Regions from separate parts of the Ruegeria sp. YTSC004 genome, predicted to be linked through region 3. Evidence: riboswitches for the same ligand, from Rfam matches in the RefSeq annotation. Region 3 holds a riboswitch; each other region holds the start of a gene.
The links. A riboswitch is a leader RNA that binds a small molecule or an ion and turns the genes downstream of it on or off. The one in region 3 is predicted to bind cobalamin.
Positions count from the first base shown of each region.

Region 1: it holds a riboswitch for cobalamin, as region 3 does, so the genes downstream of both, AC2FFP_RS12705 (DUF1636 family protein) here and AC2FFP_RS15445 (hypothetical protein) in region 3, are expected to answer to the same signal.
Region 2: it holds a riboswitch for cobalamin, as region 3 does, so the genes downstream of both, AC2FFP_RS22085 (metal ABC transporter ATP-binding protein) here and AC2FFP_RS15445 (hypothetical protein) in region 3, are expected to answer to the same signal.

Region 1 is NZ_JBXWMJ010000006.1:150,207-158,244, forward strand. Features, by position in the region: gene napA (nitrate reductase catalytic subunit NapA) at 1-1,239, opposite strand, end outside; gene AC2FFP_RS12675 (chaperone NapD) at 1,236-1,529, opposite strand; gene AC2FFP_RS12680 (4Fe-4S dicluster domain-containing protein) at 1,526-1,726, opposite strand; partial or broken gene AC2FFP_RS12685 (4Fe-4S dicluster domain-containing protein) at 1,787-2,089, opposite strand; gene AC2FFP_RS12690 (FecCD family ABC transporter permease) at 2,191-3,204, opposite strand; gene AC2FFP_RS12695 (ABC transporter substrate-binding protein) at 3,206-4,156, opposite strand; gene AC2FFP_RS12700 (ABC transporter ATP-binding protein) at 4,167-4,952, opposite strand; gene AC2FFP_RS12705 (DUF1636 family protein) at 4,949-5,305, opposite strand; cobalamin riboswitch at 5,407-5,612, opposite strand; gene AC2FFP_RS12710 (bifunctional enoyl-CoA hydratase/phosphate acetyltransferase) at 5,807-7,201, shown strand; gene AC2FFP_RS12715 (acetate/propionate family kinase) at 7,194-8,038, shown strand, end outside.
Region 2 is NZ_JBXWMJ010000021.1:6,917-14,954, reverse strand. Features, by position in the region: gene AC2FFP_RS22090 (acyltransferase family protein) at 41-1,720, opposite strand; cobalamin riboswitch at 2,096-2,306, shown strand; gene AC2FFP_RS22085 (metal ABC transporter ATP-binding protein) at 2,446-3,294, shown strand; gene AC2FFP_RS22080 (metal ABC transporter permease) at 3,287-4,189, shown strand; gene AC2FFP_RS22075 (metal ABC transporter solute-binding protein, Zn/Mn family) at 4,186-5,085, shown strand; gene AC2FFP_RS22070 (hypothetical protein) at 5,166-5,408, opposite strand; gene AC2FFP_RS22065 (LysR family transcriptional regulator) at 5,594-6,505, opposite strand; gene AC2FFP_RS22060 (TRAP transporter substrate-binding protein) at 6,676-7,692, shown strand; gene AC2FFP_RS22055 (TRAP transporter small permease) at 7,762-8,038, shown strand, end outside.
Region 3 is NZ_JBXWMJ010000008.1:144,948-152,985, reverse strand. Features, by position in the region: gene nudC (NAD(+) diphosphatase) at 23-1,003, opposite strand; gene AC2FFP_RS15465 (bifunctional 2',3'-cyclic-nucleotide 2'-phosphodiesterase/3'-nucleotidase) at 1,212-3,041, shown strand; RNA gene ffs (signal recognition particle sRNA small type) at 3,081-3,179, shown strand; gene rsgA (ribosome small subunit-dependent GTPase A) at 3,338-4,366, shown strand; gene AC2FFP_RS15450 (alpha/beta hydrolase family protein) at 4,375-5,232, opposite strand; cobalamin riboswitch at 5,377-5,596, shown strand; gene AC2FFP_RS15445 (hypothetical protein) at 5,681-6,088, shown strand; gene AC2FFP_RS15440 (protein-tyrosine phosphatase family protein) at 6,096-6,593, opposite strand; gene AC2FFP_RS15435 (DNA polymerase III subunit gamma/tau) at 6,751-8,038, shown strand, end outside.

The DNA.
Region 1 (8,038 bases), on a different contig from region 3:
CGGTTGACCCGTCAGCGAGAAGGGAGAGTTGCCGGGTTCGGAAATCTTGCCCACCAGCAAGTGCACGTTATACATCAGCGAATTCACCCAGGACCCACGGGTGTGCTGGTTGAAGCCCATGGTCCACAAGCTCATCACTTTACGGTTGGGGTCAGCGTATTGCTGGGCCAGTTTTTCCAGCTTGTCTGCGGGGACACCCGACAGTTCAGAGGTGTATTCCAGCGTGTAGGGCGCGACGGCTTCGGCGTATTCTTCGAAGCTGATCGGTTCCATTTTGCCCGAGTTCGGATTTTCGGCTTCTTGCTGCAGCGCGTTGCTGTCGCGCAAGCCATAGCCGATATCGGTGGCGGTTTTGGTGATGTTAACGTGTTTCTTCACGAAGTCTTCGTTTACCGCGCCATTTTGAATGATGTAGTTGGCGATGTAGTTCAGGATCGCCAAATCGGTTTGCGGTTCAAAAACAATGCCGTTGTCCGCCAGTTCGAACGAGCGGTGTTCAAAAGTGGACAGCACATGCACCTCACATCCCGGCTTGGTCAGGCGCGTGTCTGTCAGGCGCGACCACAGGATCGGGTGCATCTCAGCCATGTTCGAGCCCCACAGCACGAAGGTGTCCGCGTGCTCAAAGTCGTCATAACACCCCATCGGCTCATCAATGCCGAAGGTTCGCATAAAACCTACGACGGCCGAGGCCATGCAGTGCCGGGCGTTGGGGTCGATGTTGTTGGACCGGAACCCGGCTTTCATAAGTTTGGAAGCCGCATAGCCTTCCCAAACCGTCCATTGACCGGATCCGAACATGCCAACGCTGGTTGGGCCTTTCTTGGCCAGCGCTTCTTTCCATTTTGCGGCCATAACATCGAAGGCTTCGTCCCAGCTGACTGGTTCGAACTCGCCGTTTTTGTCGTATTCGCCGTTGGTCTTGCGCAGCAAAGGCGTGGTCAGTCGATCCTTGCCGTACATAATCTTGGACAGGAAATAGCCTTTGATACAGTTTAATCCTCGGTTCACGGGCGCGTCGGGGTCGCCTTGCGTCGCAACGACGCGACCTTCTTTGGTGCCAACCAGAACAGAGCAGCCTGTACCACAGAACCGACAGGCCGCCTTGTCCCAGCGGATGTCCGGCGCTCCGGCCTGGGCATTGGCTTGACCGACCGCCAGCGGAATACCAGCGGCAGACGCCGTTGCTGCGGCCGCTGAGGCCTTGAGAAAAGTCCGACGGGATTCAGAATGTGTCATTGCGTGGGCCTCCGGCTGGGGGTTGGGCTTGGAGCATCGGGCTGCGGATGGGCGTCCGCGGGATCCTCGAAATGGTGATAAGTCAGTGTCAGTGAGATGACGCCCGGGATCTGGTGCAGATCCATGATGATCTCGGACGCAAGGCGTGATGGCGTGTCTTCGACGACGACAACAAATCGGCCATCTTCCGTTTCAGCGTGAATTTCGACACCCGGCGTGCCCTTCATCACGCGCGCTGCTGCGCTCGTGTGATCAGGTGCGACATGGGCGAGACAACCGCAGATGTTCATTGAGTAGCTTCCATTTGTGGTTGAGGTTGGCGTTCCAGCGCAATGGCATCGGCGGGACATAAACTTGGGCAAATCCCGCAGCCGTTGCATGTATCAAGGTCAAGCACCGGCTCTGCGCGGCCGCCGGTCATCAGTTTGAAACGGATCGCGCTTTGTTCGCAATTGTCCTGACAGATGCGGCAACTGATGCCGTTCATAGATAGGCAGGTGTCCGCTGTCAGCGCGGCGCGCCATGGCCAATCTGGCAAACGGTCAATCGATATCGCTTCGGTTGGACAAATACGGGCGCAGTCACCGCAGAAGGTGCAGGGATTGTCAGTGGGCTGGAAGCGGGGATATCCATCTGTCCCGATGACGATCGCATCTTCGGGGCAAGTATCTGCGCAATCACCACATTTGCTGCATGTTTCAACAAAGCACAGCTCAACCGAGCCCGGAGGTCTGGCGATATTGCCGTCCTCTGGTCTAATTTTGGCGCTTAGAAACGCGCGTCGGCTGGTCAATTGTTGCATTGCATGCGACCTGGCTACACTCGATTCCTGTAATCGAGTGTATCGCATACCGTGATCTGTGGGGTTCTTTTTTGATTTAGGTCATTTTGCCCGATTATTATTAGTCATTTGGGAAACTTAAACTTTTGCACCTATGCGACCTTTGGCGATCAGCGCCGAGGTCGAGCGGTTCGGATCAACAGAAGAAAGACAAAAACCGATCCCAGCGATGTCGTGACAATACCAACAGGCAGCTCTTGCGGGGCAAGCAACAGACGGCTCAGTATATCCGAACCTGTAAGCAACGCTGCCCCAACAATGGCGGCGGTAGGCACAAGCTGGCTGTGCAATGGCCCTGCGATACCGCGCGCGATGTGGGGAACCATCAAGCCGACAAAACCGATCACACCCGCAACGGACACAAACACAGCAGTCGCAAGAGCGGCCACGAAGAACATCCGGAACCGCAAGCCTTGAACGGGCACACCTAGGGTGGCGGCCGTCAAATCACCAGTCAGCAGCGCATCAAGCCAGCGGCTGCGGTACATCGCATAGGCGAGGATCAATGCTAAACCTGCGCAGACCAGAGGGAATGTCTCCCACCGGGCAAGACCCAAACCCCCAAGCATCCAAAAGATAACAGAATGGGCCGCACGGCTGTCGCCCGCGAAAATCAGATAATTGGTAATAGCTGAAAACAAAAACGAAACTGCAAGCCCCGCGAGGATCAGTTTTTCGGGCGCGCTTGTGCGCAGCCCATGAACCAAAGCCAGCACAATGCCTGACGCGACAAGCCCTCCAAAAAACGCGGCCAGTGGCAGGGTCCAAAAGCCCAGCACATCTCCGGTTACTGTAATGACAAAGACTGCTCCCGCCGCAGCGCCAGAGGACAGGCCGAACAGAAACGGGTCCGCCAGATCGTTGCGTGTGGTGGTTTGCAGGACAACGCCGACGATGCCCAGCCCGGCACCGATCACGGCGGCAAACAGCGCGCGTGGTAAGCGCAGGTCAAACACGATGCGGTGGAGCGGAGACATTTCCCCTTCCACCATCCCCGTGCCCAATAAGACACCCGCCAGTGCGTCAGAGGCCGGAATGGATGTGGTCCCGTAGACCGTTGAGGTTAGCAAAAGGGCGGCCAATACAGCCGCCCCCAGCAAGAGTGTAAGGCCAAGTCGGCCCATATCAGTTCAGGCCCGGGTGCATGGCTTTGGCCATTTTCGAAATTGCTTCGATATTTGCCGGTCCGGGTGTCAGTTCCTCGTAGCGCAGACCAATCCAGCGTTCGTTCTTGACCGCGTCCGTCTGAGACATCACGGGATGGTCCTTTAGGAACTTGAAGGTATCTGCGGCGCCATTTCCAGTTTGATAATCAAGTAAAACCAGGAATTCCGGGTTCGAAGCGGCGACAGCCTCCCACGAGGAACGTCCCCAGCTGGTGTCCATGTCATGGGTGACGTTCTCGCCGCCAGCGGCAGCAATCATCGCGTCGGGAATGGCAAACTTGCCAGCCGTAAACGGGGCATCGGCGGGGCCGTCCAGCAGGAAAACGCGGGGTTTCGGCAGGTCGGCTGTCTGTGTTTCAATTGCGGACAGTTCCTCTTTCCAGCCGGAAACCAGCTCTTCTGCCTTGTCTTCAACGCGCATGACTTTGCCCAAGCGAAGGACGTCCGTGAACAGCAAGTCCATGCTGGCTTCGGGGCGATCCTTATCCAGATGTACGCAGCTTTCCGTCAGGATCATCGTTTTGATGCCAAACGGCGCAAGCGTGTCGGGGGTCACGTCACCGCCCGGCTTCATGCCATAGTACCAGCCCGCAAAGAAAAGGTCGGGTTCGACAGCGACCAGATTTTCTACTGTTGGATACTTGGGCGCAAGTTCCGGGATGTCGCCGCGCAGGGTTTCAAACTCGGGGCTGGTTTTGTACCAGCCGGTGATGCCCGTCAGGCCCACGATCTTGTCCTGCAAACCCAGTGCAAAAGCCATGTCGGTCATGTTCATGTCGTGCACGACCAGCCGCTCGGGCTGAGTTTCAAACACCATCGGCTCGCCACAATTGTCGACAGTGATCTCGTGCGCTGTTACGGCACTTGCAAGGCCGCTGATCAGTGCTGCGCACCAGAGAGTTTTGTTCATGTTGTTTTTCCTAGTTTGAGGTAGTGGTTCTTCGGATATCCAGTGCCGGGATCATGCGGCCTTCGTGCTGAAAGCTAAGAAAATCGACACCAAACGTTTCACGGACCCTTTCGGGTGTCAGCACTTCGTGCACCGGGCCGAAACCGGTCAGGCGCGTGGATTTCATCAACGCGACATGGGTCGCGAATTCGGGGATCATGACCAGATCATGGACGATCATGACGACCGTAATGCCCAGCTCGGCCACCAACGACAGCATGCGTCCCTTGGCGTCCGGGTCCAGATGGTTCGTCGGCTCATCCAAAAACAGCAGTGAGGGGTTCTGCGCCAGCGCCCTTGCGATATGAGCACGCTGGCGTTCCCCGCCAGATAGCACGGCCATCCGTTTGTCTGCGAGGGCGACGAGTCCGGTCAGTTTCAGGATGCGGTCCAATTCCAAGGCGTGCTCAGCGGCAGATCGGTCGGCACGGATCGGGATTTGCCCGAGGGCCACGTAGTCGCGCAGAAACAAACGCCCGTCCGGCGATTCCTGCTGACTGACTACGGCGATCATTCGGGCGCGGTCCATCGCCGAAAGCTGCCGAAGACTGCGCCCCTTTACCAAAACGTCCCCCAGCACAATCTCTTCACCGCCGCACAAAAGATTCAGCAACGTTGTCTTGCCCGCACCGTTTGGGCCCGCAATTGCCAGGGTTGCCCCTTCATTCAGTTCGAAATTGACGTTTTGCAGCAGTACGTCGCCGTTCAGGGCGTAATACTCCAGCCCGCGCGCCTCAAGGAAAGCTCCGCAGGTCATGCGCTTGTCTCCAGCTTTAGCCGTGGCAGGCGCGCCAGGATCTTATCAAGAAGGGCAGGCGGGCGCTGCGATGCGTTGGTCCAACCGTCACCGCTGCGATGGTATTGACGTGCAAATTCGGCCAAAGCATCCAAGTCCTCAGCCGATTGGATGTCACCGAAAAGGTACTGCGCTTTGTCGAATGCCTGAAACCCGACGGTTGTGGGCCGACCGCAACCGGCCATGCAGGAAACGCTGCGGATGCCAAAACTGGATGGAAGCTTGCTTGCAAGCGCAGCGCGCAATGAATCCGCCCGGTCAGAGCCCTCGCAGGTCTCGCAAATCAGAAGGAAATGATCAGGACTGATCGACATGGCCCACTCCGCCTGTTGCCAAGCGCGGACAGAAGGTGCCAATCATGTCATCACGTCTTAGACGTGTCATAAAGCCTCCTTCCAGGACGCCCCGCCCCGGGTTGGTTGAACATCGGATGGTAGGTCTCCTGACTTGCGGGTCGTGGCTTGGCCATCCTTCCCGACCCATTTGGGGTCAGTGGGTATTTGGCGTCGCTCACCGCTTACAGTTGCGGGGGCAGTCACGGACTTGGCGCTTGTTGGCAACCTCACCGTATTCCCTTTTCATCCCTTGGCGAACCACAGGGAACCATCGCGGTGATGCTTGCCCGAGTTCCGATTTTGGGTCAAGCGATAATACTCAGCGCCCCACGCACAGAGGTCATTTGTCATTTGCCAACGATCTGACTACGCTGCATCGCAGAAATGTAGGGGCAAAGGTGGATATGTTCTGGTTCCGGGGGGGGCGAACATCCAATGTTTGAAACGACGAACGCACATTCAAAAACAAAGCCAGGCAAGATGAAAATTCAAGAAAACAGAACCTATTCTCAACTGAAGGTAGGCGACAAGGCGCAGGTCACCCGATTGTGCACCGTGGACGACTTGTACGCGTTTGCCTCCGCTTCGGGCGACCACAACCCGCTGAACCTGGCAGCCTATGACGGTGATGGAGATGGGCGCCCCGAGGCTGTCGCGCCCGCTTTGTGGCCTGCTGGTCTGGTGGCCGCAGTCATTGGGAACATCTTGCCGGGGGCCGGTACGCAAACACGTCGGGCGGATCTGAGTTTTCATGCTTCGGTTTTGGCGGGCGAAGAACTGACTGCCTTTGTGGCTGTTACAGAAAAGCGTGAAGACGGCGACCTGACCTGTTCCGCCGAAGTGCGCCGGGTCGGGGATAACGCATTGATCCTAAGCGGCACCGTACAGGTCACGCCACCGTCGCGGCATTTGACCTTCGACTCGGTCGAGGTACCGGGACTGATCGTTCAGCGTCACCGGCACTTCGACGCTTTGTTGGAAAAGGCACGTCCTCTGGACCCGATGGCCACAGCGATCGTCGCCCCGGAAGAGCCGAATTCGCTAGGCGGGGCATTGCTCGCGTTGGAAAACGGCATCATTACTCCGATTTTGGTGGGCGACCCGGACAAAATCACCGCCGCTGCCGCCCAGCTTGGGGCCGATTTGTCCGGAGTGGAAATCATTGAAGCGCGAGACCACGAAGTGGCCGCCCAACGCGCGGTCGGACTGGTCGTTGAAGGTAAGGCCCGGATGCTGATGAAAGGTCACTTGCACACAGATGTCCTTCTACGCGCCGTTCTTCGCCGCGAAAACGGCCTGAGGACCGGGCGACGCTTGTCGCATGTGTTCGTCATGGACGTGCCGGGCATGTCCCGGCCCATCATGGTTACTGATGCGGCGGTGAATATTGCACCGGATCTCGAAACCAAGGCCGATATTGTTCAGAACGCCATCCATCTTGCGCATTCTATTGGCATCGAGATGCCCAAGGTTGGCGTCTTGTCGGCGGTTGAGACCATCAACCCGCATTTACCGTCGTCTGTCGATGCGGCGCTGTTGTCGAAAATGGCCGAGCGTGGACAAATCACCGGCGGGCTGGTCGATGGCCCTCTGGCAATGGACAATGCGGTTGATCTGAACGCCGCGCGGACAAAAGGCATCACCTCACCGGTCGCGGGGGTCGCAGACATTCTGGTTGTTCCGAATATCGAAGCCGGCAACATGGTAGCCAAGCAGCTGACATATATCTCTCATGCCGAGGCTGCCGGCGTCGTGATAGGTGCTGCGGCACCGATTATCCTGACATCTCGGGCAGATGACGATGCTTCGCGGCTGGCGTCTTGTGCTGTCGCGGCGCTGCATGCAATTGCGAATGAAGGCAAAATCCATGGCTGAACATGTTTTGGCACTGAATGCCGGGTCGTCCTCGTTGAAATTCGCGTTGTACGAACTGGTCGAGGATCGACGCCCCAGTATGCGCTGGCGCGGTCAGATCGAGCGGTTGGGGGATGCCCCACGCCTGTTGGCCCAATCGGCGGGGGGGCGATCTGTCGATCGCCAGCTGTCTGGGGCTAAAACACATGACGAGGCCATCAATGCGTTTCTTGAACTTACCCGCGAATACCTGCCGGACACTCACGTCCGGGCCGTGGGCCACCGCGTCGTTCACGGCGGGCCAGTCTATTCGGAACCTGTCGTGGTGGACGAGCACGTCTTTGATACGCTAAGCGGTTTCATTCCCTTCGCACCTTTGCACCAACCCTACAGCCTTGCGGGTATCAAGGCGGCCGCGGCAGCCTTTCCGGGTACCACCCAGATTGCGTGCTTCGATACCGCGTTTCACCGGACGCATCCTTGGGTGAATGATACTTTCGCCCTTCCGCAACGTTTTTACGAGAAGGGTGTGCGCAGATACGGGTTTCACGGGCTGAGCTACGACTATGTCTCGCAAAAGCTTAAAGAAATTGCGCCGGGTTTGTACGACGGTCGTGTCGTTATTGCGCATCTGGGAAATGGCGCGTCGATGTGTGCGGTGTCGGGCGGTCGGGCCGTGGCCTCGACCATGGGGTTTTCGGCGCTCGACGGTCTGCCCATGGGCACCCGCAGCGGGCAATTGGACCCGGGGGTCGTGCTTTACATGATGCAGCAAGAAGGGATGGAGGCAGACGAAATCGCCGAGCTTCTTTATCGAAAGTCTGGCTTGCTTGGTCTGTCCGGCATGTCCTCAGACAT
Region 2 (8,038 bases), on a different contig from region 3:
TGTTTCTTTTGATCAGGACAGAACATGCGAAGACCCAGCGTTAGAAAAAGATCTCAAACGCTGGATGGTCTTTCATCAATAAAGCAAAGAATTGGGCTCCGGCTTGGGTAATATGCACTCGGTCCGCAGAAATAATGTCTCCATTTTGATCGAAAACATGGATCTGATTCCCATTTGTGGTCGCGTAGCTGATGATATCGACATACAAACCAGCCGGTATGACCGACGCATTCTGCCTGTTTGCCTCAACTATTTCTTCGAATACCTTCGTCGTATAGTTTGGCCGACCATATCTGGGCAGTAAGGTGAATGCATTGAGATTGTAACCAAAGTGTTTGGGGCCGACGAAGACGATATTGTGTTGCGCGGCAAGCCCGTTTTCAAGAAAGAGTTTGCAAGCGCCAGAAAGGTTGACGATTGGCAAGAAAGTCGCGTCAGCATTTTGTATCAAAGATTTTGTGTCATCGTCCCAAAGCCTGGGCTCGCAAACATTGAGCGCGTCGCGATAAATTAGATTTGCATCCTTCATTATGCCCATCTCAATGAGAATATTCGCAAAATCACGGGCCTGACTGTTTCCGACAATCAAAACGTTGATGCCGCTGTTCGTATCAAACTTATCTGCGTCGTATTGGCTGATGCGGTGATTATACCAAATGTGCATCCCCGCTGCGACCTCTCGATCCGTGTCGAAAACGCGTGTAGGGAAGCCTTGGCCGAGATACAGCGAAAGCCCAACAGCACACAGCGTTGCGGTCACTGCGGTGCACGAAACAACAAGGCGTGAAAGAGAGATCGCGTTTTTGTTGCGAAACGGTTGTTCGACAAAACGCCAGGTCAGATAGGACAAAAGGAATGCAAATGGTATCAAGCTGGCAAGAAAATACGGGCTGGGTTCCTCAAAGCTCGCAATGCGCGCAAATGCGAAAATTGGTTGGTGCCAGAGATACAGGCTGTAGCTGATCAGGCCAATGCCAACCAGAATTCTGATGCTCAGCAGTTTGGCGACAAAAGTGCCTTCCTTTGCATAGAGGAGAACGAGCAAAGACCCGACGACCGGAACGGCTGTCAGGTATGACGGGTGTTGCATGGTCCCGTCAAAGATCACCATAGATGCAATCACCGCTATAAGGCCAAGTAGCGAAAGACTGTTGCTCGCTCTAACCTTGCGCTTATTTTCCCAACATGCCCCCAATGCACCGAATCCGAGTTCCCAGGCGCGTGTATGCAGAAGATAAAATGTGCTCTCCGGGTGGGTTTGAACCAACAGTACGCTCGCCAGGAAACTGGACCCGATGATAGCCCAAACCAGCAGATCCGTTCTGTGTTTAAGTACCGGGTACAGGGCCATAAGCAAAAGCGGAAAAACTATGTAAAACTGTTCTTCAACTGCCAGGCTCCATGTGTGAACCAGAGGTTTGAACTCGGACGCGAGGTCCCAGTATCCACTTGTTAGCGTGAGAAGAACATTATTCAGAGAGAACATCGTGGCCACGACACTCTGGCCGAAGTTTTCCAGTGGATCGGGCAGCATGGTAAACCAAGCGATAGGAATACACACCAGTACGACGACACTCAGGGCAGGCAAGATCCGTCGGTCCCGACGCTCGTAGAACTTCAAAAGAAAGAAGCTATTTTTTCCAAGATCATCAAGGATAATAGAGGTTATTAGATATCCGCTGATAACGAAGAAAACGTCTACGCCAAAAAAAACCTCCACTGAACAGGCTTATGCCGGAATGAAAAAGAACCACTGGTAAAACTGCAATGCTGCGAAGGCCATCAATTTCTTTCCGTTACAGCATTTAATCAAAACCCACTCTTGTATTTTGTGCTCGGGCCTGTGAGCTTTCGAAGCGTATCTGTCGTCAAGAGTGTGTCGAGGAACTTTGAGCCGCCGCAGCCAATCGAACAAAGTATTGGCAGGTTTATGCGTTCCGGTCGTTGCAAGACCCAGGCTGAAAACTTCTGAGTGAGCCCCGCGAAGTCACTGCCATTGCTAGCACCCTTATCGTAGAATTTTTTTGGCCGATTGGAGCCTGGTACAAATTGCCATCACCGATTGGTTCGCGCTCTTGTCGAATCAAATCAATTCGTATTTGGTCCACGTGATGGTTCCCGACTGTATTCTGCGGTCAGGGATAAAAGGGAATACGGTGCGGTTCTGTGAAAAGACCAATTCCGTGACTGCCCCCGCAACTGTAGGCGGCGAGCGACCCGAGATCGTCCACTGGGCAATAGCCTGGGAAGGATCGGGACAGCTTTGACCCGCAAGTCAGGAGACCTGCCATCCGAAATTTATGAACCTGGGCGGGGTGTCCCAGAGGGAGATGACAATGTTTCAAGCGGTCCGTACCGTGCACGAACTTGCGCTCGCTTTGCCCCTGTCCGAACACAGGAGGCGTTGCCGTTGTCATTGCAAAAAGCTGACACCCAAAGGGGTAAGTGCTTGACGGAATTCAGTGTTCCGGTGCTGGTCGCGGGGGCTCTGGCGCTGTCGGCGATCTTGTGGCTCGCGATTTACGCGGTGATTTGATGTCGGCCGTTTTACAAATCCGCGATCTGACGTTGGGCTACCGCGACCTGACATTGTTTCACCGCCTCTCCATGGATATCGCGGCTGGGACAACCCTGGCCGTTCTTGGTGCGAACGGGTCGGGCAAGAGCACTTTTGTAAAGATGCTGCTGGGCTTGATGGATCCGCTTTCGGGCAGTTTGACTTGGCCGCAGGGCCGTCCTGGTGACATCGGTTACCTGGCGCAGATGACCGAATTCGACCGCCGATTTCCCATCCGTGTGAGGGATCTTGCCGCGATGGGGGCCTGGCGCGGCTTTGGTTATCGTACCGGGCTGGACGCCGCGGCGCGTGACCGGATGGCCGCCGCGCTGGATGAGGCCGGGGTACTGGATATCGCTGACCGGCCTCTGCATATGCTATCGGGCGGGCAACTGCAGCGCGCGCTGTTCGCGCGAGTTATCATGCAGGACGCGCCGCTGATCCTGCTGGATGAACCGTTTGCCGCCGTCGACCAAAGTACTGAGGCGCATCTGCTGTCGATTATACGCCGATGGCGCGATGAGGGGCGCGCGGTGGTTTTGGTGGTGCACGATCTTTCCTCGGTACTGGACTATTGCAGCCACGCGCTGCTTTTGGGCGGGCAAGAGGCGACCCATGGACCGGTGAATGACGTTCTGACACCAGACCGGCTGGTTGCGCAAGGATACCTCTCGGAAAGTCAGGCGTCCTGGATGTTCCGTGGCACCCATTCAACAGCGGAGCACGCCAATGTATGACCTGATCGTCGAAATGTGGAGCTTTGCCTTCATGCGTCGCGCTTTTGTGGCAACCACGGTTTTGTCGGCTTCGGTCGCGCCGGTTGGGGCATTTCTTGTTCTGCGTCGCCTATCGCTGGCTGGTGAGGCCATGGCCCATGCGATTACGCCAGGCATCGTCATCGGCTTTGTCACGGCGGGCTTGTCAGTCATGTCACTGCTGGTCGGAGGGCTTATCGCGGGTGTTGGCGTCGCCATTTTGACCGCCTTTCTCGCACGCCGGACGATCCTGCGCAGCGATGCCAGCCTTGCCTCGCTGTATCTGATCGCACTGGCGGTGGGTATCTTTATTCTGTCTGCAGCAGGGTCCGCAGTCCCACTAAAAAGCTTCCTGTTCGGATCAATCCTTGGGATCGACGACGCGTCGATGATCCTTGTCGGAGGGGTGGCGACGGTAACATTGTTGGCATTCGCCGTTCTGCTTCGTCCGCTGATTGTCAGCACCTGTGATCCGGTTTTCTTCGAAACTCAAACGCGCCGGCCGTGGCTGGTTGATCAGGGTTTTATGCTGCTGCTGGTTCTGAACCTGCTGGCGGCATTCAAAACGCTGGGCACGTTGATGGCCGTTGGCTTGATGATCCTGCCTGCGACCGCTGCGCGCTATTGGGCCAGTACGATCACCGGGCAACTGGTCCTGGGCTTTGTATTTGCCTTGTCCAGCTGCTGGATCGGCCTGACCCTGTCCTACCTGTTCCCGGACACGCCATCCGGCCCGGCGATCGTTTTGGTTGCCGGTGGGTTCTTTCTGTTCTCCGCCATTTTCGGTCCCCTTGGTTTTGGCAGACGGATGCGCAAACCGTCTGTTTCCAAAGACATCCCCATTGCCCAAATTCAACAAGAAGAGAGAGCACAATGACTCTTGTAAAGTCACTCTACACCGGCATCGCCTCTGTGTCGTTTGCTTTGGCTGCATTGCCGACCGTTGCGGCAGAAGGCAACGTCAAGATCGTCGCCAGCTTTTCGATCCTCGGCGACATGGTCGAAGAGGTCGTCGGCGATCTGGCCACGGTTACGACAATCGTGGGCCCGGACGCGGATGCGCATGTGTATCAGCCTTCGGTTGCAGACGCGAAGGCCGTTGCCCAGGCGGATATCATCTTTGTCAACGGTCTGGGCTTTGAGACATGGTCCGATACCCTGATCGCTGAATCGGGCACTGACGCAACCGTGCACGTTGCCACCGACGGTATCACGCCTGTCACAGTCGAGGGCAAAATCGACCCCCACGCCTGGAACTCGCTGTCGAATGGCATGATTTACGTGACCAATGTTGCCGACGTGATGACAGAGGCGATGCCCGAGCACGCCGAAGAAATCGCTGCCAATGCTGCGGCCTATATTGCGCAGCTTGAGGCGCTGGATGCAGAAACCAAGACAAAGCTGGCAGGCCTGCCTGCCAATCGCCGCACGGTTGTGACTGCACATGACGCATTTGGTTATCTGGCAGACGCCTACGGCCTGACTTTCCTTGCGCCGGTTGGCATCGACACCGAGGCGGAGCCATCAGCCAAGGATCTTGCTGTTCTGATTGACCAACTGAAGGCTGATGGCGCTGCTGCGCTGTTTGTTGAAAACATCACAAGCCCTACTTTGATTCAGCAAATCTCGGATGAAACCGGCATCGTGATTGGTGGGCGGCTGTTCTCAGACGCCTTGTCGGAACGGGGTAGTCCGGCCACCAGCTATCTCGCGATGTTCCAGCACAATCTGAACACTCTGTTGAACGCGCTTGGGAACGCAACCGCAAGCTAACTAGTCTTTAGGTACGGGGCGGTGCCTGAACCGCCACCCTGTACCGTGCATTGGAACAGCGGGTTCTTGGTAATCGCCACCTAGTCCGGCTTCCATCCATCTTCGTATTCTCCCAAAGTTCGGGAAAGATCCAACAGCGAGGCGAACAGTCTTGCGTAAACGTCCCGTGACATCATGGTCTTGTTGTCATCCAACACTTGCAGAAGATCGACGACGCCCGAGGCAAAGGCATCATAGACCAACTGGTCCGCGGGCGTTGGGTCCAGGGTCCATATATCGTGCGCGTTATAATACCCTACGGGTTGGGGATCGTCGTCTATCATTTGTCCGCCTCATTTTGGTGAGGCGCATGTAAGTGAGATGAAGGCGAGAGCTAGTGATGTGGCGGAAAGTCACAAGCTTTTGGCAACGCCAAAAAGGCGAACCTGATTTCGCGTCTGGCTTTTACAGGATGTGTCGAAGCACGTTTTCACCACAGTTGGCTCGTGTTGTGCCAGCTCGGCAGTTGTCAGGGTTTCGAATGTTCGCTCTGCAATACTTCCAGAAACAGTTTGGTCACCCGCGTCGGTTGAGGTTGCTTTCTGGTCACTGCAGCAAACCGGGTTCGATATTGCGTTTCGTCCGGCAACACCATCCGCATCTTTTCCTGGTCCACAAAATCCTGCGCAAGATGATCAGGCAAATAACCTATGTACCGCCCCGACAAGATAAGTATGGCCAGCGCCTGCTCGCTTTGAACTTTTGCTGAACGTTGAAAGCCCAGTTGCTGACCGACAATGAGGTTCGGAGAGTTCACGCTGAGCCCAACATAATTGTACCTGAGTAGGTCACTGGTCCTGAGTTCCCGGTCCGGTATTTCGAACAGGGGGTGTTCCCGGCCGCAATACAGGAACATGTTCTCGCCATATAACGGCGCATAGTTCAGACTTGTCGAAGGGCGATGCAGCGCAATAATCCCGATGTCGAGCTGACCGCTGATAACCATGGTTTCGATCACGTTTGGCGGCTCAAGGGACAATTCGATCTGGACCGAGGGGGCGGCTTCGTTGAACCGATGAATGGCACGGGCAAGCCGGGAATCCGGGTTTGATGCACATTGATCAAACAGCGAAATGCGGATCGTTCCCCCCAACTGTTCCTTGATCTCGCTGACCTCGTTTCGAAATTGCGACACGGACACAAGCAGGTGATCTGCTGCCTGCAGCACTTTTGCGCCGTCTTCGGTCAGGGCGAAACCCGCTGGGCCGCGCGTACACAGCTTCAGGCCCAATCGCAGTTCCAGATCAGTAATATGCTTGGAAATCGTCGATTTGCCGATATTCAGCTCAACTTCGGCCGCAGACAGACCACCACTTTCCACAACCGTCTTGAAAACGCGCAGCAATCGGATGTCGCTGTCGCCGATGCGTGAGGCAACCATTTTCTACCCAATTCGTAAGGTTCGATATATATGAAACCTATCGCGCAAAGAATGGCAACATAGAAACACATTTCACGAGCTACTCTGAAAAAGCCGAGGTAGAATCGGACTGGCCATCTCTCCCCAGGTCAGCGCGCACCTCGAAACATGATAAAACTGGGAGGACATCTATGTCATTCATCAAAAAGCTTGGCACCATGACTGCTGCCGTTTCGGTCGCAGCCCTGATGGTTGCGGGCGCAGCCGACGCGAAAAACTTCAAGATTGCTGTTGGCGATAGTGCAGGCAGCGCACAAGAAGCCCTTGGCTTGGCTTTCGTTAAGGCACTCGAAGAAAAATCGGGTGGCGCACACACAGCTACACTGTTCCTGAACGGTCAGCTGGGTTCCGAGCAGGACACCGTCAACGAGGCCGCAATCGGCACGCTGGACATGTCGCTGCTGGCGATCAACAACATCACGCCGTTCTCGCCTTCGGTTGGTGTGTTCACTCTGCCTTATGTGATCCTGTCCCTGGAAGATGCTGAAAAGCTGACCCAAGGCCCGATCGGTCAGGAACTGGTGGAAAACACCATTCGTGACGCAGGTGTGCGCATCATCGGCTGGACCTACACAGGTTTCCGCCGTCTGACCAACTCGAAAAAGCCTGTCAGCTCGGTTGCTGACCTGCAGGACCTGATCATCCGCGTTCCCAAGAACGAAATCATGATTGAAACCTACAAGTCCTGGGGTATCAGCCCGACTCCGATGGCATGGTCCGAGACCTTCACCGGTCTGCAAACCAAAGTTGTCGACGGTCAGGACAACCCTTACCTGACGATCAACGCAATGAAGTTCTACGAGGTCCAGAACCACGTGACCAACCTGCGTTACATCTTCTCGATCGAACCGCTGATCGTTTCGGAATCTGTTTTCCAGGGTCTGAGCGAAGAAGACCAGAAGATCATCCTGGAAGCCGGTCAGGAAGCAACTCAGATTTCCGCTCAGTTCCTGCGCGACTCTGAAGCTGCGATCAAAGAAGAGCTGACCGAAAAAGGCATGGCAATCATCGATCCTGAGAACGATGAGGCCGAGTTCATCGAACTGGCAACCGGTGCAGTATGGCCTCAGTTCTATGAGTCCATCGGCGGCGTCGAGAAACTGAACACGGTCCTCGAGGCCATCGGCCGCGAGCCCGTCCAGCAATAATCGCCAAAGAGCGAAAAGGAAAAGAGCGCTTCGGCGCTCTTTTCATCTCAGGGAGGAGGGAATTCCGCAATGTTCTGGAAATTTCTGGACAATATCGAAAGTATCATCTGCCGGATCCTGTTATCCGGCTTCGTCTGTCTGCTGTTTGTACAGATCATCGCGCGGGAAGTCTTTGGCTTTTCGTATAGCTGGATCGAAGAACTGTCAGTCTACATGTTCGTCTGGTTTGTCTACTTTGGCGCCAGCTATGCGGCATTGAAAGGCGCGCATAACCGGGTGACCTTCCAGTTCAAGTTCCTGCCCGAACGCTACATCAAGTATATCGAGGCTTTTGCTGATCTCTTCT
Region 3 (8,038 bases):
CGCTTTTCAGAACAGTATTTTGTCAGTCCAACGTATCCGCAAGCCAGTTCTGCAAAAGAAAATGCGCAATCGCTCCCTTGCGGGCTGGCAGCAAAACGGGGTGTTCGCCGGCAAAGGCCTGCATCATCTCGGATTTGGTAACCCACATCGCATCTTCGATTTCGACTGGATCGATGGTGATGGCGCGCGACAGCGCCTCACCGGCGCAGCCGAACATCAACGAGGCCGGAAACGGCCAGGGCTGGCTGGACAGATAACGGACCTCACCCACGGGCACCCCGGCTTCTTCCATCACTTCGCGTCGGACTGCAGCCTCAAGCGTTTCACCCGGCTCAACAAACCCTGCCAACAGCGAATACATCCCTTCTGGCCAGCCCGGCGAACGCCCCATCAGAACTGAATCGCCATGGGTAATCAACATGATGACGACCGGATCGGTACGTGGAAAATGCTGTCCACCACAGGACGGACAACTGCGCTGCCACCCCGCCTGCGCAAGTTCACTGGCTGCGCCGCACCGGGCGCAAAACCGATGCGTTTCGTGCCATGCAGTCACCGCCTTGGCCGAGGCCGCCAGTTCGGCGTCACGCGTCGACAAACGGGTCATGATCCGACGCAGTTCGGCAAAGACATGGCCGTGGGGCAAGTCCGGGTGCTGTTGCTCTGACTTATCAATAAAGCCTCCGACACCGGACACGTCCAACCCATCAGCCGTCCAGTCCGAAATATCAAAGGCAAACACAGGCGCGTTGTCTGACAGCCCCAGGAATACAGGCTGCTCGACAGAACCTCCTGGCCCGGTTTCGACCAGCTTATGTGACATCGCGATCAGCCCCAACTGATCCAGCGCCCCACCCTGAACCAAAACCTTACCGCGCCACAACAGCAGGCATTTTGCATCGGGATGCGTTCGCGCCCGCGCGACCGCATCAGCATCTCCACGAATATGCGCCGCACGATCCAGCCCCGAGCTACCAAACGTCACATATTCCGCGTTTTTCATAAGTTATCCTTAGGCTTGCTCCGCATAGGGCTGCCATGTCGGTCAATCAGTTGCAACGGTGTTTCACCCCCAAAATCACAGGTCGCCATCGAATGAACACAGCTAAGCCTTGCAATTCACTGTGATTAATCTTTTTGTTGAAAATGACTAAGACAAAACTGCCAAAAGTAGAAATTTGAAACCTTCCCCTTCTCTGCCATCGCAGACCGTGCAGATCCGAATACTGGCCACCACGGATCTTCATATGAACTTGAGGGGTTTTGATTACTATTCTGACACCCCTGAACCCACAATCGGCCTGACTCGAACCGCCAGCCTGATCCGTGAAGCCCGAACTGAGGCGCAGGCGGAAGGCTCAACCGTGCTGCTTTTTGACAACGGCGATTCGCTGCAGGGAACTCCGGTTGGGGACCTGGCCGCCGAGCAGGCTGATAAGCCGCATGCGCTGATGCAGGCCTTTGGCGCGTTAGAGTATGATGCGATCGGGTTGGGCAATCATGATTTCGGGTTCGGTCAAGATATACTGGACCGCATCCTTTCGCAGGCCCCCTGTCCGGTGGTTTGCAGCAATGTTCATCGCCCGGGTGCCAACGAGGTCTGGCAGGATCAGGCAGTTCTAACCCGCCGGGTTGAGGTCGCGGGGCACCAAGCCTCGCTAACCGTCGGCGTCTTCTCGGTCGTTCCGCCGCAGACCCGGAATTGGGAATCTCATCGGCTGGGTAATGACGTCCGGATAGACGACATTCTGACCTGCGCGCGCATTAAAGTGTCAGAGCTTCGATCCCACGGCTGCGACGTGATCATCGCGCTTGCCCATACGGGGCTGGGGTCCGTCGACCCCGCGCCCGATCTTGAAAACGCGATAATCCCCCTTGCCGCGATTGAAGGCATTGACGCCATCATCGCCGGGCACACGCATCTGACCTTGCCGGGGAAGTCACACGCTGGGCTGGAACACGTCGATGCCACTGGCGGTATGGTGCATGGCACACCTGTTGTCATGCCGGGATCTGCCGGATCTCATCTTGGCGTGATTGATCTGACGCTGTTTGCCTCGGCAGAAAAGGGCTGGTCGGTCGCGGCTCATCGCACTGAACTGCGCCCGGTCTCAGGTGCTGAACCTTCGGCCGAAGACACGCTGTTGGTGGCGCTATTTTCGGATGTGCATTCCGCAACACGAAAACGGGCCGACGAACCGATTGGGCATACGGATCAGCACCTGCACAGCTATTTCAGCTTTTGCGCCAAGGATCGAGGGCTTGCGATGGTGGCCGCAGCACAGGCTTCGGCCGTGCGCCAGATCCTGAAGGGCACACCCCATGAAGCGACACCATTGCTGTCTGCCGTAGCGCCTTCGAAATTCGGCGGTCGCGCCGGGCCTCGCTTTTACTCGGACATTCCTGCGGGCGTAATGCGCATGCGCCACGTGGCCGATCTGAACATCTTTCCAAACGAACTTCGTTCGGTCGCGGTGTCAGGAGAGCACATCAGAGATTGGCTTGAAATGTCTGCGGGCGTTTTCAATCAGGTGAAACCCGGCGCGCAAACTGAATTGGTCAATCCTGATCGAGCCGGACACAATTTCGATGTTCTGTTCGGGCTAAGCTACGTGATCGACCTCAGCGTACCGCCTCGGTTCGATGCGGAAGGGCGACTGGTAAATCCGGCATACCGGCGCATCTCAGATCTTCGTTTCCAGGGCCACGCAGTGACGGCCGAACACCGCTTTGTCGTTGCACTGAACAATTACCGCGCCAGCGGCGGTGGACATTTTCCGTTCATACAAGACGCCGAAGTCATCAACGTTCCAGCCTTGCCGATCCAACACGCGTTGAAGGGCTACCTGACCGGTGCAATGCCCACAGAATCGCTGGAACAAGGTCCCTGCCCATTCCGTTTTGCGCCCATGCCAGGGTCCACTGTCCTGTTGAAGACCGGTCCAAAGGCACAGCGTCATCTCGCGGACATCGCAGAGTTCAGCCCAAAGCTGGCTGGCACGGATGCCGAGGGGTTTTTGCACATACAACTGTCACTGTGACGGGTTGTCATCTCTGCGTGTCTTCCCTATATCAAAATTCGAGAGGTTGGCGCGGGCGAGCGCCTCGCCAACCTGGTCAGGTCCGGAAGGAAGCAGCCACAACGAGCCCCGCTTGGGTCGATGTCCAACCTCTCACTTACTTGAACCGCTAGCCGCAGGAGGGCTTTTATGATTGTAGCAAAAACCCTTCAGGCAAAGCGTTTCTGAGGCCGACCCTCACACCTGCCTGAACACATTACCGCTGGATGCGCGACCGCCATCCAGACGGATTGCTGTACCTGAACACAGGCAGAACAATGTCTTTTACACTTTCGGACCTGGGATGGTCCTCACACTTTGCCGCCCAACATGCGGCCAATCCTTCGTGCGTTCCCTTTCGCATCACAGCCGTTCACCGTGATCGTCTGATCGGTGCAAACATCAACGGTGAAACACCTCTGCTCACCCTGGCCCAGCCGACGGGCGACTTCGCCGTCGGCGACTGGGTATTGGCGGATGATCATAACCGCGTTCAACAGCTGCTGGAACGCCGCAGCCTTTTGAAACGCCGCGCCGCCGGAACCGGGGCCCAGGCTCAGTTGATTGCTGCTAATGTGGATGTGCTGTTCATCGTCAGTTCCTGCAATGCTGACTTCAATCTGGCCCGACTGGAACGGTATTTGGCTTTGGCACACCAGGCCGGGTGCTATCCGGTGATCGTTCTAACCAAGGCCGATACCTGCGCCGATCCTGATAATTTCTCCAAAGCAGCCGAGTCGCTGGCTCCGTTTTTGACCGTGCTGGCTATCAATGCTTTGGATGCCCTGGACGTGCAGCAAGTTCTGTCCTGGTGCTCCACCGGGCAGACTGCCGCAATGGTCGGCTCATCCGGTGTCGGCAAGACAACATTGGTCAACGCCATGACTGGTCTGGATGAGGCAACGTCCGGTATTCGCGAGGACGACGCGCGCGGGCGGCACACGACAACTGCCCGCGCGTTGCATCCGATGCGGAACGGAGGCTGGCTGGTCGATACACCCGGCATGCGGGCTTTGCGGTTGCTGGATGCACAAGATGGCGTCGATGAGGTCTTTTCCGACATTCTGGAATTGGCCCAAACCTGCCGCTTTTCCGATTGTCAGCATCAGGCCGAGCCGGGATGCGCTGTGCAGGATGCGATTTCCACCGGATCCCTTGACACAGAGCGGCTAGAGCGTTGGCGAAAACTGCGGCGCGAGGATGAAAGGAACTCGGAAACCGTGGCGCAGTCTCGTGCGCGCGACAAGGCCTTTGGTAAGATGGTACGATCGGTGATGCAGGACAAGAAATCCCGCAAAAATCTGTAAATACCGACTCAGGCGATCAACCGGGGCCATATGTTTGCATTTCGGCGCGCAAATGCGCCGATGTGACCGACCTCGGCCAATCCAAAGTCTTTCGGCGACAACTGATGCCGGCGGGCTTTGGGACCGTAAAGATCGGCCAGGCGCCAAACCGCGTTCGGGGGCACCACCTGATCATCGTCCATTGTGAACAGATCAACAGGTGTTTCCGACGCGGACCAACGGGCGTCTGGAAGGCTTTTGCCGATATCCGGCACGTAGCTCAGCGCAGCGGTGCACCATTTACGCCACTGCCAGTAGACACGTGCCGGAAGGTCCGAGCCGAACCCAAGTGCCTTGCCCGGCAGGTATCCCAATGCCTTAACCAGCAATGGCGGGTGGGCATACCAGAACATTGTCGCCAGTGCGCGATACGGCCAGGGGTGGTCGGATACCGTCACCAAACCTGAACAGACACAGATCATCCGGTCGATCTGCTCAATATCGGGCTGAATTGGCCCCAGCATTCCACCCACCGAATGGCCAATGCTCCACTGCTGGGCGGCGGGAAATCTGCGTCGCATTTCAGCGCGAGCAGCGGGCATGTCGATCAACGCCCAGTCAGCCATCGTGGCCTGCGAATCGCGCAGGCGCCCGTGTAGAGAGTGGCCAAAATCGCGATAGTCATAGGTCAGACAGGCCATACCCTGTTCTTCCACCAACCACCGCGCAAAATGCTGGTAATAGTCGCGCGGTACGCCTGTGGCTGCATGGACTACAACCGCCACATCAGGTGCCGAGGCAGGCATATACAGCCGTGCCGACAGTTCGGCCTCTCCGGCAGAAAACGTGAAGTCTTCGGTCAAAACGACCGGAGTGTTGTCCAACATGGTGCCCTCGCAAGCATCTGAACTATTCGGTTCACATATGGCATATCGGCGCTTTTGCGCGACTAGAGTCAACAGATTTTCAAAGTGACCAAGCGTCCACTTGAACGATGGAAAACAGCCCGCTTGACTCAAGCCACCTACAACCGCTAGCGATGAGGTGATGGTTCTCGTCCTTATATTGGGGCGGGATGAAAAGGGAACTCGGTGCGGTCCAGCCCGGCAAAGCCGGAACGGACCAAGGCCGCGACTGCCCCCGCAACTGTAAGCGGTAAGCAATGCCGAAATACCACTGGCCGAAAGGCTGGGAAGGTCGGCAAAGCAATGACCCGCAAGTCAGGAGACCTGCCATCAAAGTAAAAACCGAAACTCGGGCGGGGTGTCCGGGCAGGCCTTCAGTACGCTGAGTTCCCTGTTCCACGTCCCCCGCTCACCGCGCGGAGGGCGCATTATGATCTGGAAGACAACGACCCACGAATTCACCGCCACCCTGTGCCAGAAAACGGGGAAAACCTGCCCCGCATTGGCCCAAATGGCTCGGTCATTGGCCGAGGCGATGGCAACAGCACGACCAATGACGACCAGCGAATTTGAGGTGGACGGCTCCAGCGAACTGACCCATTGCGATGAGGGTTGCACCGCACGGTTTCGCGCCAGCCCGGCCCGGATCAGGGTCTATTGCGGGGCAAACACAGGCGACTCAGCCGACACGCTGGACGAATACGCCGATATGATGTTCGGCCCTGACTTTTCCACTCTGCCTGCTGGTGTTTTGGCGGCCTTGCCTTGCGCCATGCTTCAGGCATCGGCCCTTGCACCGCGTCCATCGCATCAGGTTGTTCAACAAGCCACGGCCTGATCCTAGTTCACTGATCGCTCTGGGCCGGTTTCATGGCCCAAGCCATCTGCTCATCCGTTTCCACCGCGCATGGTCGGGCCAAGCGCAGCCGGTTTAGCGCGTGGTTTGGATCTTCGCCGCTTTCCACCATGAGCCTCAGCGCGACCATCCCCGACCGCCCACAACCGCCCCGGCAATGCACCAGCACGCGTCCACCGTCGGACAGAACCTGCCGGGCGGCTGCGCTGGCTTGGGGCCAAAGAGTTTCGATTGGCAGGGGCGGTGTGCCAAAATCCTCGACCGGAAGATGCACCCAGGTCGCGGACCTGCTTTGAACGTCTCGACCAAAACCGCCTGCGCCGACCTGCCGCATCTCGGCCTCGGTGGTCATTGAAATCACCAGATCAGGGTTCCAGTCCTGTATCACCCTCAGATCGTCGACATACCCACCGCCGCCGCCCGGCAAGGGGGACAGCGCCAAGATGCCTGAGCCAACAGGCAGCGCGTAGATCGCAAATTTTGCCAAAGCTAATGCTCCTACTGCCACCGGCCCACCAAATTTTGACAGCTGGTTTATCCCGCTTACAGACGCTGTCCAAACCGAAATTCCACAAAGCCTGCTGTGGACGTGGGCGGCCCGGGTCTCTACGCTGCATTTCTGACACGAATCTGACAGAGCAGACATGACCGAAACGCCCAGCCCCGCCTATCAGGTTCTTGCCCGCAAGTACCGCCCCGAAACCTTTGCTGATCTGGTTGGACAGGACGCAATGGTACGCACGCTGAAAAACGCGTTCGAAGCGGATCGGATCGCGCAGGCCTTTATCATGACCGGTATTCGCGGCACCGGCAAAACCACCACTGCCCGGATTATCGCCAAAGGTATGAACTGCATCGGCCCCGATGGCGAAGGCAAGCCAACGACCGAACCTTGCGGCCAGTGCGAACATTGTGTGGCCATCATGGAAGGACGCCATGTCGACGTGATGGAGATGGACGCCGCCAGCCGGACCGGTGTGAACGACATTCGCGAGATTATCGACAGTGTCCGATATCGTGCCGCCAGTGCGCGTTATAAGATTTACATCATCGACGAAGTTCACATGCTGTCGACCAGCGCCTTCAATGCGCTGCTCAAAACGCTCGAGGAACCGCCTGAGCATGTGAAGTTCATCTTTGCGACGACCGAAATCCGCAAGGTCCCGGTGACAGTGCTGTCGCGCTGCCAGCGGTTTGACCTGCGGCGGATCGAACCCGAAGATATGATCGGTCTGCTCAACAAGATCGCCGCGGCGGAAAACGCACAGATCGCCGAAGACGCGCTTGCTTTGATCACACGTGCGGCCGAAGGCTCTGCCCGCGATGCGACCTCGCTGTTGGATCAGGCGATCTCACATGGTGCAGGGGAAACCAGCGCCGATCAGGTTCGGGCAATGTTGGGCCTTGCAGATCGCGGGCGCGTGCTGGATCTGATGGACATGATCCTGCGTGGCGATGCGGCTGGGGCATTGACTGAGTTGAGCGGCCAGTATGCCGAAGGGGCCGACCCGCTGGCCGTGCTGCGCGATCTGGCCGAGATCACCCATTGGGTTTCCGTGGTCAAAATCACGCCCGATGCCGCCGATGACCCCACCGTCTCACCGGATGAACGTGCGCGCGGTCAACAGATGGCCGAGGCGCTGCCGATGCGGGTGTTGACGCGGATGTGGCAGATGTTGCTGAAAGCGCTGGAGGAGGTCTCTGCAGCACCCAACGCGATGATGGCCGCCGAAATGGCAATCATTCGTCTGACTCATGTGGCCGATTTGCCAAGCCCCGAAGAACTTATCAAACGACTACAGGATGCGCCTCCACCCCCACCGAACGGGGGACCTGGCGGTGGTGTGGCTGTGCCAACTCATGCACCTACGCAGGCGACTTCCTCTACGCATCTCTCGGCCCAGCGCGGGCCGGCAGGGGCACCCACCGCAG